Regions from separate parts of the Cytobacillus sp. FSL R7-0696 genome, predicted to be linked through region 2. Evidence: riboswitches for the same ligand, from Rfam matches in the RefSeq annotation. Region 2 holds a riboswitch; the other holds the start of a gene.

Region 1 (5,392 bases), 510 kb from region 2:
TATAGGTAAATATATTGATCGTATTGGACGGAAGAAGACTTTAATCATTGGCTTACTATTATTTAGTTTATCAACAAGTCTTTATTTTATTGAAATTGATGTCAATTTCTTACTTATTACCCGCTTTATCCACGGTTTAACATTAGGGATGGCAAGTACAGCAAGTGGTACAATTGTCGCTTCAGTTATTCCGCAAACAAGGAAAGGTGAAGGAATCGGCTATTTTAGTATGAGTAATACTTTAGCTACAGCAATAGGACCTTTTATCGGTATGTTAATGAGTCAATACACAACTTTTCATACGATTTTCATTTTTTGTTTGATTCTTGGTATTATTGGCCTACTTATCGGGTTAACGGTGAATGTGAAAGAGTTAACTGAAGATCAGAAAGCTCAATTTCAATCATCTGGTTTTCAATTATCTAGCTTTATTGAACCAAAGGCACTTCCAATTGCACTCGTCACATTAACAGTCGCATTTTGTTATTCAAGCGTCTTGTCTTTTATTAACTTTTATGCAATTGAAAAGGACTTAGTAAGTGCTGCTAGCTTTTTCTTCTTTGTCTATGCCATTGCTGTCTTACTATCCCGTCCTTTCACTGGTAGGTTAATGGACAGCAAAGGGGCAAATTATGTGATGTATCCAGCGTTCATTTTATTTGGCGTAGGTCTATTCTTACTTAGTAATTCAGCAAATGGTGTTATGCTATTAGTGGCGGGGGCTTTGATTGGCTTAGGCTTTGGAAATATGCAGTCTTGTACACAAGCGATTGCGATCAAATTAACGCCACCCCATCGCATGGGGCTAGCTACTTCCACCTTCTTTATCTTTCTCGATGGTGGTTTAGGTTTTGGACCCTATTTATTAGGTTTACTGATTCCTATTACAGGCTACAGTATGTTATACATTTACATGGGGATTGTGTCAATTGCTTCAATTATTCTTTACTTTTTAGTTTATGGACGAATCGAACACAATGGGAGTAAACAAGCACATCAAACAGCATCAATGTAAAATAAGGTATGCTATAATTAAAGAAGAGACTCCAAGTAATGGAAGTCTCTTCTTTCTACTTAAAATGGTTTATTCGGTTCATATGTCGGTTGTTGATTCTTCACTTCATATTCATAACTTTTCTCCATTGCTGCTTGTACTTCTTCTGACTGTTCTAATTCTGTATCCATTTGATTGTATTGTTGAGCTTCATTTTGAGCAGCAATAATTTTCTCATCCACTTGATTATCATACTTTTTTTCCATTGCATTCACTCCCCTTTTATAAGATGTCTCGCCTATTTTCCCCCTCAAAAAAACGATTTATACAAAATAATAAAAAAGGAGACTGTTCCATGAAGGAATTAATTAAAAACCATCTCCCGCATCTTCAGGAAATACAGATTGAAAGCAATCATTCTGGTTGGGATCATCATATCTATATTGTCAATCAAAGATATGTCATCCGAATACCAAAAACAAAACAAGTATTAGTGAAAATAAAAAAGGAAATAAAGCTACTTCACCAGCTCTCATATCTTTCTTCAATTATTGAAATACCAAATTATCTTCCATTTTATAATAAAGACGGACAAATGATTGGTGTTTTTTACCACTTTATTAAAGGACAAGCATTATCTCATTCATTGATTACTCCTCCTTTATATGAAGCCAAGCGGCTAGGAACATTTCTTACAGAATTACATCGTCTGGATATAGATGAAGCAAAGAAATGTAATATAGAAGAACTACATAGTGAAAATTATTGGGAGCAATTACATCAAGCCCTGATTAAAAAAATATTTCCGTTCTTAAAAGACGCAGAAAAAGAAGAAATTGATAAAATGTTTTTAGCGGTGTCAAAATTTAAAGAAGCAAAAGTCGTGATTCATGGTGATCTAACAAGTGCCAATATCCTTTATCATCCAAGCAAAAAGGAGATATCAGGAATTATAGACTTTACAGATACGCAAATAGGGGACCCGGCGTTTGACTTTGCAGGGCTATATTGGGATTTCGGAGATCAATTCACTAAAGAAGCTCTCGCATCTTATCAAACAAAATTCAATAAAGATGAAATGTATAGAAGAGTCACTTCCTTTTATGGCTTACAACCAATATTTCACGAATGGTTGAAAAACGTCAATGACCAAGATGAAAAAGCTGTTCGACAATCCATAAATATAGGAATGACCAAAATACAAATTATGCACAGATCAGTTTAACAGTATTCTACAACTATGATTAGAAACCGAACAAATCCATATAAATTTGTCCGGTTTCTTGTTTGTTATTACTTCGTTATTCCATCCACGTTGGCTTTCCAAATCCTTGAAACTCTTCGTCGATAATTTTTTCAAATTCTGCAGACTCAACCACTTCTTTTAAGTCTTTCGCATATTGTTTATCTTCAAAGTCTGCTTTAACTGCAACCACATTGCGATAATCATCAAGCATATTTTCTAGTGTTAATGCACTTAATAAGTCCATATCGGCTGCCAACGCAAAGTTACCTGGAACTGCAGCTAGATCCACACCCTCTAGAGATCTTGGTAATTGTCCTGCTTCAATCGGTTGAAAAACTAAATTCTTTTTATTCTCCTTCACATCTTTTTCAGATACTGTTAGTGGATCGGCGTTTTCATCAATCGTAATTAAACCTTCGTCATTTAACGTATTTAAAGCGCGTGCTGCATTCGTTGGGTCATTTGGAATGGCAATGGTTGCACCGTCTTTAATCTCATCAATTGAATTAAACACATTCGAGTAAATCCCCATTGGGGCTGTTGGTACAATAATTAATGGTGTTAAGTCCATGTTATTTTCTTTCTCGAAATTCTCCAAATAAATTGTATGTTGGAAAAGGTTAGCTTGTATATCATCTTCATTTAAAGCTTTGTTAGGTTGGATATAATCACTAAACTCTACGACAGTTACTTTATATCCCTTTTCCTCTAGACCAGGTACAATAGCTTTCTTCAACATATCACTATAAGGACCGGCAGTAGCGCCAATTTTTAGTTCTTTCGTTTCATCCACCTTTTCTCCACTCGTGTCTGAACCTCCGCCACATGCTGTTAGTAAACAAACAGTTGCAATGAATAAAACAATTAGCCACTTTCTCATTATGTTTCCTCCCCATAGCTGTAACCAGAATTTTAACCAATAAAAAAAGCCACTATTCAACATCTGAAAGAGGCATTGATTTATATTCCGCCTTATCTTTCAGAATGAATGGATATCATTCTGCAGGAATTGGCACCTTCCCAATATTGGGGGTTGCCGGACGTCATAGGGCCTAGTCCCTCAGTCTCTCTGGATAAGCTTTTCATTTAATTTTTATGATATGATATTACTACTCTCTTTTATTTTTGTCAATGTTCGAAATAATGTTACATCCAATCTCCCTAGAAAACGGGTTTAGTAATCCAACTATCTCTCCTTTATTCTTTTAAAACGAAAAAGGAAAGCGAATATTTCCTTTTGTATAAAATTAACTGGACAATTTGTCTTTTTGGTTATAAAATGCGTTCGTATATAGATTAAATGAATGAAGGTGGATTAAAAATGGAATTATCGCATCGTTTGAAGCAATTACCTCAACAATTTTTTGCTTCCCTTGTTCAAAAAGTTGCTGCTGCAAAACTTGAAGGCAGAGACGTTATTAACCTAGGACAAGGCAATCCCGACCAGCCAACACCTGCACATATTGTACAATCACTTCAGCAAGCCGCAGAAGACCCAATGACACATAAATATTCTCCTTTTCGAGGAATTAATGAATTAAAGAAGGCCGCTGCTTCCTTTTATCAGCGTGAATATGGGGTAGAAATTGATCCTGAAAAAGAAGTAGCGATCCTTTTTGGCGCAAAAGCAGGTTTAGTAGAACTCCCATTATGCCTACTCAATGAGGGAGATCTAATGCTCTTACCAGATCCAGGTTACCCTGATTATGAATCTGGTGCGGTTTTGGCAAATGTAAAATACGAAACCTTTCCTTTAAAAGAAGCCAATCAGTTTCTACCTGATTACTCACAATTTACAGAAAAACAAAAAAAGGATGCCCGCCTACTATTTTTGAATTATCCTAATAATCCAACAGGCGCGACAGCTGATTCCACATTTTTTGAAGAAACTGTTGCTTTTGCTAAAGAAAACAACATGACCATCTTGCATGATTTTGCTTATGGTGCTATCGGCTTTGATGGGAAGAAACCTGAAAGTTTCTTAGCCACAGCCGGAGCGAAGGACGTTGGTATTGAAATGTATACATTATCAAAAACATATAATATGGCTGGGTGGAGAATTGGATTTGCGGTTGGAAATGAACAAATCATTGAAGCCATCAACCTTCTTCAAGACCATATGTATGTAAGCTTATTCCCTGCCATACAAAAAGCTGCAGCCGATGCATTAAATGGGGATCAAACAAGTGTAGACGAACTTGTTGCTCGATATGAGAGACGTAGAAATGCATTCATGAACGCTTGTGAAAAGGTTGGCTGGCACGGCAAGTCTCCTTCAGGATCGTTTTTTGCTTGGATGCCAGTGCCTGAAGGATACAATAGTGAAGAATTTGCTGACTACTTACTGGAAAAAGCAGATGTAGCTGTTGCCGCTGGAAAAGGCTTTGGGACCTTTGGAGAAGGTTATGTTCGGGTTGGATTACTTGTCGATGAAGAACGATTAATTGAAGCAGTAGAAAGAATTGGTGAACTCAAATTATTTTAATATAAGAGGTATAGCAACTACAAACCTAGCCCATAGAAACATGTTAACTTAAGTTCCAATGGGCTAGGTTGTTTTATTAACGATCTCAATCTCCATATTCTCTTCCTTTTAAATTCGCATTCCCGTTACAAAGGATCATCTTCATTGTTCCCATATGTCTTTACTTAGTTTTTTCAAAACATGTCGTTATCCGGCAATCTTTTCTTTTAACAAAGCCAACCCATAAACACCGCGCACCCCAATACATTTTCCACGTACCCTCTCAGGTTAATCAATGTTTATATAGCATGATCATTTATCACTGATTGAAGAAAGCTTTGTAACGATTGTTCCGTATGAACAACATTTCTTAATTGATAAGGTTGAAGTGCTTTTGCTAGCCTCGGATTTATACCAATGAGCCTCACTTCTCCACCTGTCATTAGAAGAATGCTCTTGATTAAAACCTCTAAACCGCTCGTTCCCTCATTATATACTTTAGCAACCGCTGTTAAATCAATCAGTATCCACCTGTAGTCATGATCTGACAGACGGGCAAGCGTTTGTTCCATAATCGTTGTAAATTTATCGCCCGTCATATCCCCAAACAAAGGGATATAACATATCTCTTTTGTTAAAGAGATAAAAGGACCTGATAATTCATCCAACCTTTGCAATGTTTGTTCTA
Region 2 (5,392 bases):
AATATTTGTCAATTATTTTTTAAAAATTAAGATGATTTACTCATTCGCCCATCCATTCTGGCTTATGAAAACCTTTAAAGTTCTCTTCAATTACTTTTGCAAATTCCTCCGACTCTATGGCTTCAATGATATCCTTTGCCATTTGGGCGTCTTTATCTTCTTTACGAACAACAATCCTATTTTGGATTTCCTCAGGAATTTGATCCCGATAAATTGCTGTTGTTAAATCTAATCCTGCAGCAACCGCAAAGTTACCATTAACAGCAGCAAGATCAACTGATTCAAGAGACCTTGGCAGTTGGGCTGCATCTACTTCATGGAATTTCAAATTTTTCGGGTTAGATAATACATCATTTACTGTTGCATTGACTGGGTTTATATCATCTTTCAATTCTATTAAACCAGCATCACGCGCAACTGTTAATCCTCTCGCTAAGTTTGTAGGATCATTAGCAATGGCCATCGTGCTTCCATCTTTCACTTCTTCAAGGGAGTTGAATTTTTCTGAATAAATACCAATTGGAGCTGTAGGAACAGAAATAATATCTACTAGATCCATCCCTTTTTCAGTGTTAAAATTCTCTAAGTACACTTTATGTTGAAATAAATTACCATCCAAATCTCCACTATCTAAAGCAATATTCGGTTGAACATAATCATTAAATTCCTTTACTTCTACTTTGTACCCTTTTTCCTCAAGTAGTGGTGCTACACCTTGCTCAAGCATATCACTATAAGGAACTGTCGCCCCTAAGACCATCTCTTTCTTTTCTTCGCCGGATGAACCTGATGTCCCACATGCACTTAAAACAGTGCAACAAGTCAGTACAAAAAATAATAACCAAACTTTTCTCATACCCTTCACCTCTTATTTTAATTATTTATCTTTTCACCTTTACGATATTTACTTCCTGGATGACCACTCGGTAAAAGGGGCGAGCCATGAGTAAAAAGCTTTTCTCTTAACGTACCCTTTTTGTATTCCTTTTTATATAAACCACGTTCTTGTAGAATCGGAATAACAAGCTCAATAAAATCTTCCAAATCTGCTGGCGTTACTAAATGATTTAAATTAAAACCATCGACACCAGAGGCTTCAAACTGATATTGAATTTGGTCTGCTACTTCTGATGGATTGCCGACAATTATATTGTCTCTATCTAATCCTTCTAGTTTTGAAATCGCTTCTTTAATCGATAGTTTTTTCTTCGCATCTTTCGTTAATGAAGCAGCTTTATAATGCCCATGCTCTGTAGCTTTAAATTCAAATGGGTTATCTAACTCATCCTTTGTAAATTCCGCAACATTATAACCGCTTGCGCCCCCAAACTGTGCTTTCGCTGCATCTGCACTCCATAATTGGTTGTATTCAGCAAATTTCTCTTCCGCTTCTTCAGTTGTCTTACCTACGATGACTGTTAGGAAAGTGAATATTTTAATATCTTCCGGATTCCTGCCATATTCTTCCGCTTGTTTTCGAATATCCTCTGTATAATGTCTTACTCTTTCAGGTGTTGGCCCACCTACAAATACACATTCTGCATGTTTTGCTGCAAAAGCACGTCCTTTAGGAGAAGTCCCTGCTTGATATAAAACAGGTGTTCTTTGTTGTGACGGTTCTGTTAAATGCGGTCCTTCGACATCAAAATATTCTCCTTTATGGTGAATTTCATGGATTTTCTTACGGTCGATTAATACCCCTTGTTCTGTATCTTCTATTACTGCTCCATCTTCCCAGCTTGATTCCCACAGTTTATAAACGACATCCATATATTCATCGGCAATTTCATAACGCTTATCGTGTTTGATCATATCTTTGAAACCAAAATTTCTTGCTGCATTAGGAAGATAAGAAGTAACGATATTCCATGCCACTCTTCCTTTTGTCAAATGATCTAATGTGGAAAACCGTCTTGCCTGCCCAAAAGGTGGCTCATATGTTGTACTCACCGTTAATGCAAATGACAGATGCTCTGTCACTGCTGCCATAGCAGGGATGACAAACGCCCCATCATTAACAGGAAACTGTAATCCATCGTTAATTGAAGGTTCTTTACTTTCTTTATACGTATCATAAACACCTAATACATCCGCAAAAAAGACAGCATCGAATTTTCCCTTCTCGAGTGTTTTGGCTAATTCCATCCAATAATTAATATCTTTATAGGCACGATGTCGTTTGGAATCTTTATGCTTCCATAGCCCATGAGAATTGTGCATTGCACTTGTCATTTCAAAAGCATTCAATATCATTTGTTTTTTATAACTCATACTGCCATTACCTCCTCTAATACTTCTACAAAAGAAGCATAATAATGTATTTATCAATTGTGCTAAGAATGTTTATCGCTTTTGGTGGTCCAATCAGCCATAAAAAAACCTCTTCCAAAAAGGAAGAGGTAACGTACGCTCATAAATTTTTCATTCTCTTCCTATCTTTCAAGCTAAATGCTAGCTTGCTGGAATTGGCACAGTACTTGCAATGCTAAGTCTGTTGCCGAGGCTTCGTAGGGCCAGTCCCTCCACCTCTCTAGATAGTGGTTATTTAATTGATATAGTTACTCTAAAATATTTAGAATCTTTTGTCAACATGTTTTTTAACTTATGCTTCCTGATTTTCTAGTACCTTTTTCTTAAGAGCACGTCGCAGTATCTTTCCTGTTGTATTCTTCGGCAATTCTTCTAAAAATTCTATAGAGGAAGGAATTTTGTATTTGGCTAACTTTTCTTTACAATAAGTCAATAAATGTGCCTCTGTTAAATTTTCAGTTTTAGGTACAATATAGGCTAAAACTTTTTCTCCTGTATTCTGATCAGGTACACCTAAAACAGCCGCTTCTACAATGTCAGGATGGTCATAAAAAACCTCTTCTACTTCCCTTGGATACACATTATAGCCACCAACAATTATCATATCTTTCTTACGGTCAACAATGTAGAAGTATCCTTCTTCGTCCCTCTTAGCTAAGTCACCTGTATATAACCAATCTTCCTTTAAACAGGCAGATGTTTCTTCAGGCATTTTGTAATATCCTTTCATAACGTTAGGGCCTTTCACAACAAGCTCCCCTACTTCACCTACAGCGACCTCTTCTCCTAATTCATTAACTACTTTATTTTCAACATGAATAATAGATGTGCCAATCGACCCCGGTTTCCGTGGACGATCTAGTGGGTTAAAGCATGTGACCGGAGAAGCTTCTGATAAGCCATAGCCTTCAGAAATAACCACATTGAATTTCTTCTCAAAATTTTCTAACAATGCAACAGGAAGTGAAGCACCTCCAGAAATACATAATCTCATAGATTGGAAGACACCAGGGTTGCCTTCAGGATATTGATAAAGAAAATTATACATTGTAGGCACGCCGGCAAAAACAGTTGGCTTGTATTTTTCCGCTAAACGGAAAATTTCTTTCGGACTAAATTTAGGGTCTATTAAGATTGTTGCTCCACTTATCAGAGGTGCATTCAAAGCAACAGTTAAGCAAAACACGTGAAACATAGGTAAGGTTGTAATCACCGTGTCACGTTCATTAATTTGCAAATAGTCCGCGACATCACTCGCATTACTATACAGGTTACGATGAGTTAACATGGCTCCTTTAGGTTTGCCTGTTGTTCCTGATGTATAGAGTATAATCGCGACATCATCGGGTGTAACATCTGCATCAACAAATGTTACATCTCCATTGGAAACAAGCTCTGAAAACGATTTCAATTTAGGAAATACCGACTTATCTCCCAGAGCTGGAAGTCCACTTGTTTGACCGGTTTCGCAGACAATATAATGCTTAATATCTGTTAATAAATGATGCATTTTTTCTGCTAATGGTAATAATTGCTCAAGCATAATCACCGCTTTTACATCACCATCTCTTAAAATATAGCCAATTTCTTCAGGCGTATAGATAGGGTTTATCGGTATGACCTTTGCTCCTAGCTTTAACGCACCATATAAACTAATAACAAAATGCGGCGAATTACCAAGTAGCAAGGCAATATGATCACCTTCTTTAATACCTAATGACGAAAGTCCTGATGCAAACCTTGTTACTTGTTCATCGAGCTTTGCGTATGTACATGCTTGATCCATAAAATAATACGCATTTTTTTCCCCATTTTCTAAGGCAATCTTGTGAAGCTGACTTGTTAAATTCAAGTTTCTCCCTCTTTTCTGAATGAATAGTCATTCATTTTTATAATATAAATTTTCTAAATTTATTATATTAAAAGAAATTTCAGGATTCAAGTAGTCTACGGAGATCTACTCTATTTTTTTCTTTATAAATAAAATAAAAAGCATAAAAGTTCTTCATCCTAAACGGTGAAAATACTTATATGCCTTAGTAAAAACAGACTGATACAGCTCTAATAAACTAAATTTACAAAGTCTTCTATAGTGATATTACCGAAATAATGTTTTATATTTACACCAGCTAGCGCCTTTTCAATTTCACTTTTTTCGTAGCGGATGCCTTCTAACTTTTCTTCAATATCGGTTACATCTCCGACACCAAAGAAATCACCGTAAATTTTACATTCAGTAATTTGTCCTTTTGTTACATTCAGTCTAATGTCAATAGAACCCACTGGGAATCTTTTAGAATGCTCATAATCAAATTTTGGTGACTTGCCATAGTTCCACTCCCAATTTTGATATCTTTGTTCTGAGATTTTGTGAATTTCTTCCCAGTCTTTTTCTGTTAGGCGATATTCACTTACTTCACTACCTTCAAAAATATGATGTAAAATTAGCTGTCTAAATTCTTCGATAGAAATTTTTTCAGTTAAAAATTCAGAGATGTTTGCTACCCGGCTACGAATAGATTTGATTCCTTTTGATTCAATCTTATCCTTTCTCACTTTAAGTGCAGAGACAACATTTTCAATTTCTGAATCGAGCATTAATGTTCCATGGCTAAACATTCTCCCTTTTGTAGAGAACTGTGCATTTCCAGAAATCTTTCTCCCATCTACTGTCAAATCATTTCTACCGCTTAATTCTGCATTTACACCTAACTTTTTTAGAGCAGTAATTACTGGTTCAGTGAATTTTAAGAAATTATGAAAGCTTTCGCCATCATCCTTTGTGATGAAACTAAAGTTTAAATTACCAAGATCATGGTATACAGCACCGCCACCAGATAAACGGCGCACCACATGCAGTCCATTTTTTTCAACGTATTCTGTATTGATTTCTTCAATCGTATTTTGGTTTTTACCAATTATGATAGATGGTTTATTTATGTAGAACAATAGATATGATTCATTAATATCTAAATTCTTCAACGCATATTCTTCAATAGCTAAATTAATGCGAGGATCTGTAATTCCTTGATTATCTATAAATTTCATGGTACCACTCCTTTAAATTTCAAAAGTCATGCCA

What was found. A riboswitch is a leader RNA that binds a small molecule or an ion and turns the genes downstream of it on or off. The one in region 2 is predicted to bind S-adenosylmethionine.
Region 1: it holds a riboswitch for S-adenosylmethionine, as region 2 does, so the genes downstream of both, MKX29_RS03370 (MetQ/NlpA family ABC transporter substrate-binding protein) here and MKX29_RS00665 (LLM class flavin-dependent oxidoreductase) in region 2, are expected to answer to the same signal.

Annotation. Positions count from the first base shown of each region.
Region 1 covers NZ_JBBOWA010000001.1:647,295-652,686, forward strand. Annotated here, with positions in the region: gene MKX29_RS03355 (MFS transporter) at 1-1,015, shown strand, start outside; gene MKX29_RS03360 (hypothetical protein) at 1,075-1,260, opposite strand; gene MKX29_RS03365 (aminoglycoside phosphotransferase family protein) at 1,350-2,219, shown strand; gene MKX29_RS03370 (MetQ/NlpA family ABC transporter substrate-binding protein) at 2,296-3,120, opposite strand; SAM riboswitch class I at 3,210-3,320, opposite strand; gene MKX29_RS03375 (pyridoxal phosphate-dependent aminotransferase) at 3,562-4,725, shown strand; gene MKX29_RS03380 (STAS domain-containing protein) at 5,004-5,392, opposite strand, start outside.
Region 2 covers NZ_JBBOWA010000001.1:132,951-138,342, forward strand. Annotated here, with positions in the region: gene MKX29_RS00660 (MetQ/NlpA family ABC transporter substrate-binding protein) at 41-856, opposite strand; gene MKX29_RS00665 (LLM class flavin-dependent oxidoreductase) at 874-2,271, opposite strand; SAM riboswitch class I at 2,430-2,541, opposite strand; gene MKX29_RS00670 (fatty acid--CoA ligase family protein) at 2,603-4,162, opposite strand; gene MKX29_RS00675 (lipoate--protein ligase) at 4,372-5,358, opposite strand; gene MKX29_RS00680 (MBL fold metallo-hydrolase) at 5,371-5,392, opposite strand, start outside.